Regions from separate parts of the Sporosarcina sp. P18a genome, predicted to be linked through region 1. Evidence: predicted binding sites of a transcription regulator. Region 1 holds the regulator's gene; the other holds the start of a gene.

Region 1 (2,211 bases):
GCGATTCAACGTTCTAAAGGCTATTCAAGCAATCCATCATTCAGAATCCATGAAATTGAAGCGATTATTAAGGAAATCCGCAACATGAAAGAGGACGTTGTAATCTTTGTAGATAATTGCTATGGAGAATTCGTGGAAATGAAAGAGCCTGTTGAAGTTGGAGCAGATCTTATGGCGGGCTCACTCATTAAAAATCCAGGTGGTGGACTTGCCAGAACAGGTGGTTATATAGCCGGTAAGAAAGACTTGGTTGAGAAGTGTGCATATCGTATGACATCTCCCGGTCTTGGGGCTGAAGCAGGAGCCTCTCTCGATACGTTACTGGAGATGTATCAAGGTTTCTTCTTGGCACCACACGTAGTCAGTCAGGCCGTTAAAGGTGCGCTATTCACATCCGCATTTTTAGGCAGCTTTGGTATGGACACGACTCCGCATTACAGTGAGCTTCGAACAGATTTAATTCAATCCGTGAATTTTAAGAACGCTAAACAAATGATTGCATTCTGCCAAATGATTCAGCAAAATTCACCAATCAATGCCCAATATGCACCGGAGCCTTCCTATATGCCTGGTTATGCTGATGACGTCATCATGGCCGCGGGAACGTTCATTCAAGGCTCTAGTATTGAATTGACAGCTGACGGTCCGATTAGGCCACCATATACGGCATATATTCAAGGAGGATTGACTTACGAGCATATAAAATCCGCAGTACTAGATTCTATGGAACAATTACTTGAAAAGAAATTGGTATAAAGAAAAAAGTGTATCGAAAACCTATTGAGGTTTCTCGATACACTTTTTTGATCATTAATGAATCATACGGAATACACCGATCACTTTTCCTAGTATAGAAACTTGATCTACAATGATTGGCTCCATAGAGGAGTTTTCTGGTTGGAGTCGGAAATAATCTTTCTCTTTAAAGAAACGTTTGACTGTTGCCTCATCTTCTTCTGTCATAGCCACGACAATTTCACCATTACTTGCGGAATGCGTTTGTCTGACAATCACGCGGTCTCCGTTTAGGATGCCCGCTTCGATCATGCTATCCCCTACAATCTCCAACATGAAGACTTCATCCTCAGATGAACCGAATGTATCCGGCAAAGGAAAGTACTCTTCAATATTTTCAATCGTCGTAATTGGATTACCTGCTGTAACTTTACCGATCAACGGTACATGCATAACACCACTTTTTAACTCGTCCAATCCCTCTGGATCCAATATTTCAATGGCGCGAGGTTTTGTCGGGTCTCTCCGTATGAAACCTTTACTTTCGAGTCGTGATAAATGACCGTGGACCGTAGAACTTGATGCAAGACCGACAGCTTCTCCAATTTCACGAACGGAAGGGGGATACCCTTTTAAACGTACTTCTTCTTTTATAAACGCAAGTATTTCTTCTTGTCTCTTTGATATTTTCTTCAACAGATTCACCTCTTCTACTAGTTTGCAAGCAATGGAATACTGAACCACTATTTTGAATATAGTATAACATGTGTTCGATTACTAATCAAACAAAGGTTCTAATTTCACTTGACATAGAATCATATGTTCTCTTATAATTAAGAACAGGTATTCCGAACATGTATTCTAAAAGCGTAAATTAGAGGAGGAGTTATGATGGAGATTATTAAAGAATTTATTAAAAATAATTATTATTTTGCAGTATTATTAGTAGTTTGTGTATCATTTGCTTGGGTTCAATTCGATAAAATGGCTGAGGAAGATCACTATATGGAGATCGTTATTAATGAAGGAGATACACTGTGGCAGTTGGCTTCTAATTATTCGGAAGATATACCAACTACTCACTGGATCGAACAGGTACGTTCTTTAAATGAATTACCTACGGATCAAATCGTTTCAGGTGAATTACTGCGTGTGCCTGTTAAAATTAACAAACAAACAGATATTCGAGTAGCTGAAATAGGAGTGGGATCTAAATAATGGAAAAGAAATGTGTAATATACTGCCGAGTAAGTACGGAAAAAGAAACACAAGAACAATCTATTGTAAGGCAGCAAGAAGAACTAGAAAAATTAGCTGCTGAATTATCATATGATTGCGTTGGAATCTATACAGATCGTCAGAGTGGATATGACATGGATCGTGAAGGTCTTCTGTCCATGTTGGATCGAATTCAAAACGGTTCAGTGGATGCAGTATTCATTCAAGACGAAACACGATTAGGGCGGGGCAATGCAA
Region 2 (2,211 bases), on a different contig from region 1:
AATGGTGGATCATACTTACATCCAAAAATCACGCATAATTTGGTAACAGAATTCCGACGTTTGAGTGAGAGAGAACATAAAGGATCCTTCCAGCAGAACGACATTCGTCGCCCCCTTCATTTATTGACGAAGCGCGAGTGTGAAGTTCTACAATTATTAACAGATGGCCAGAGTAACCGGACGATTGGTGAAACACTCTTCATCTCAGAAAAAACGGTGAAAAACCACGTTTCTAGCATTTTGCAAAAAATGAGTGTAAATGACCGTACACAAGCGGTTGTTACAGCAATCAAAAATGGTTGGGTAGAAGTAAAATAATAATAGAATGAAAAAGGTCTTTGTACGTGGGAGGCCTTTTTCTCTACGTAGGAGGGTCATATGAAGAAAAAAGTGGCAGTCGCGTCCATGGCTTTAGCGCTCGTATTAGGCGCATGTGGTAACGCAGATGAAACAAACGAGAACCATCCAGAAACTAGTGAAGCTGCACCGGGAAATGGTGCTATCGATCATGGAGTAGACGATAAAAAAGTAGGGTTCAGCATGTCAGGCGACCAAGTGGAAGAAGCTACGGATGTGCCAAAAGAAGATAAAGAAGAAATTCTAGCGGCTTTTGAACGCTACATCGAAACATTGAACAATCAAGACGTAGAAGGTTATCTCGCTACACTTTCTACCGAAGGCTATGATTTGGAAGAAGAACGTCAGGCTATGGAAGAAATGCTTGAGAATACTACGATGAAACGTGAAGCAGAGAATGAAACGATTGTAAAATATTCAAAGGATAGTGCACAGGTTTTTTCTACGTTGAAAACGACATTCACGGACAGTGAGACAGGAGTAGAAAATGCACCCGAAGGCCGCCAAGTAACTGTCTTCACTAAAGAAGATGGGGCATGGAAAGTGTTCTCTATCCACTTTATTGGTGATGAACCAGGAAACGAATAATCTTGTTTTAACTATCGATTGAGCGACAAAACTTCCAGTGCTTACAACTGGAAGTTTTTTTATGCAAAATAAAGCCATACTAAGAGTACTTGCTTTTCTTCGCTAAAGGAATTATAATTAATTCAAGAACATATGTTCTATTGGGAGGCGATATCCATGCCTTTGATCCCCGCAGAGGCAATGCCATATTTGGAAAACTACATTTACCTTCCTATGTTATTGACGATTATGGAACGAGATCGTCGGTTACTGGAGGAGGTTCCGTTTAAATTGAAAAGTCCATATCTTAATTTATTGGACGAAACGATGAACACAGTTTCTGCTGATTTACGAACCACTGCTTTGTATTTACAAAAGCATAAAATGCGAGTGATACGCCATTCAACAGATGAACTATTTACGGAATATGTATTTTTACATGATGGCTATCAAGATATGCGTCGTTATTTGAATGTTCGCTTACGTAACCGGTCAGAAGAGTTACTGAATCTGTATATTAGGAAATTGTCGAATCAGAACTCTTCGGCTCCATGATCATATAATAGGAACTTCGCAATTCCTCTTGCGCATTTTCAAATCGTTGAAACAAAATATGTGATAGCGCCATTTGGCGATAAACAGTGGCTATCGAAGTATCTAATTGCATTTGCGCATCATTTTTTAACATAACGGTCACGCCGTCCTCGTGTTGAACAGCGTCTTTTACTGCATGATAGGCTACCCATGAGTTTTTATGTAACGTGGGGGACAGTAAAGGGAAAAATAATAAAGGCCGGTCATTTGAATGTGTCAGCATGATAGGTGGTTTTGGACGATTTTTCAAATCCGTTTTGGAACTGTTAATAATGGATTCAAAGTTGGAACGGTAATGCGCACAAGAATCTCTCATAATTTCTAGTGGAGTTTTCTCAACAATAAAAGTCCGGTCGCTTTCCACTACTTTTGTATAGTACGGATTTGCATGTTGTCCATGAAGTAATGCAAAAGTATGAAATGTAACAATATAAGATGATAGATAATGTGGATTAGCCATGTTGTTCCCCCCAGTTTTATAGGACCATATACGTATTAATTATAGTATAGAAAAAACTAAAATCAACTGTAATGTTGGAAAATAGTAAATATTCTATTAACATGGCGGGTATTATCGAATGGTCGTAGGGCGGGGAAGAAGCGACATTAATTAATGTTGCAAGCGGACACGTTCGCGTGCGACCGCACAGGCCAATGAACTTCTCTGCCGTTGCCAGCAGAACCACCATCTGA

The links. The regulator LexA, encoded in region 1, represses DNA repair genes until DNA is damaged. The targets are predictions, from matches to a motif close to CGAACATATGTTCG.
Region 2: the regulator LexA is predicted to act here: its motif matches at 1,071-1,084, upstream of CSV75_RS07840 (YhjD family protein).

The regions. Positions count from the first base shown of each region.
Region 1 covers NZ_PDYQ01000001.1:1,163,326-1,165,536, reverse strand. The annotation lists gene CSV75_RS05960 (methionine gamma-lyase family protein) at 1-756, shown strand, start outside; gene lexA (transcriptional repressor LexA) at 811-1,431, opposite strand; gene yneA (cell division suppressor protein YneA) at 1,627-1,953, shown strand; gene CSV75_RS05945 (YneB family resolvase-like protein) at 1,953-2,211, shown strand, end outside.
Region 2 covers NZ_PDYQ01000002.1:34,931-37,141, reverse strand. The annotation lists gene CSV75_RS07850 (response regulator) at 1-318, shown strand, start outside; gene CSV75_RS07845 (nuclear transport factor 2 family protein) at 379-945, shown strand; gene CSV75_RS07840 (YhjD family protein) at 1,102-1,479, shown strand; gene CSV75_RS07835 (competence protein ComK) at 1,442-1,978, opposite strand.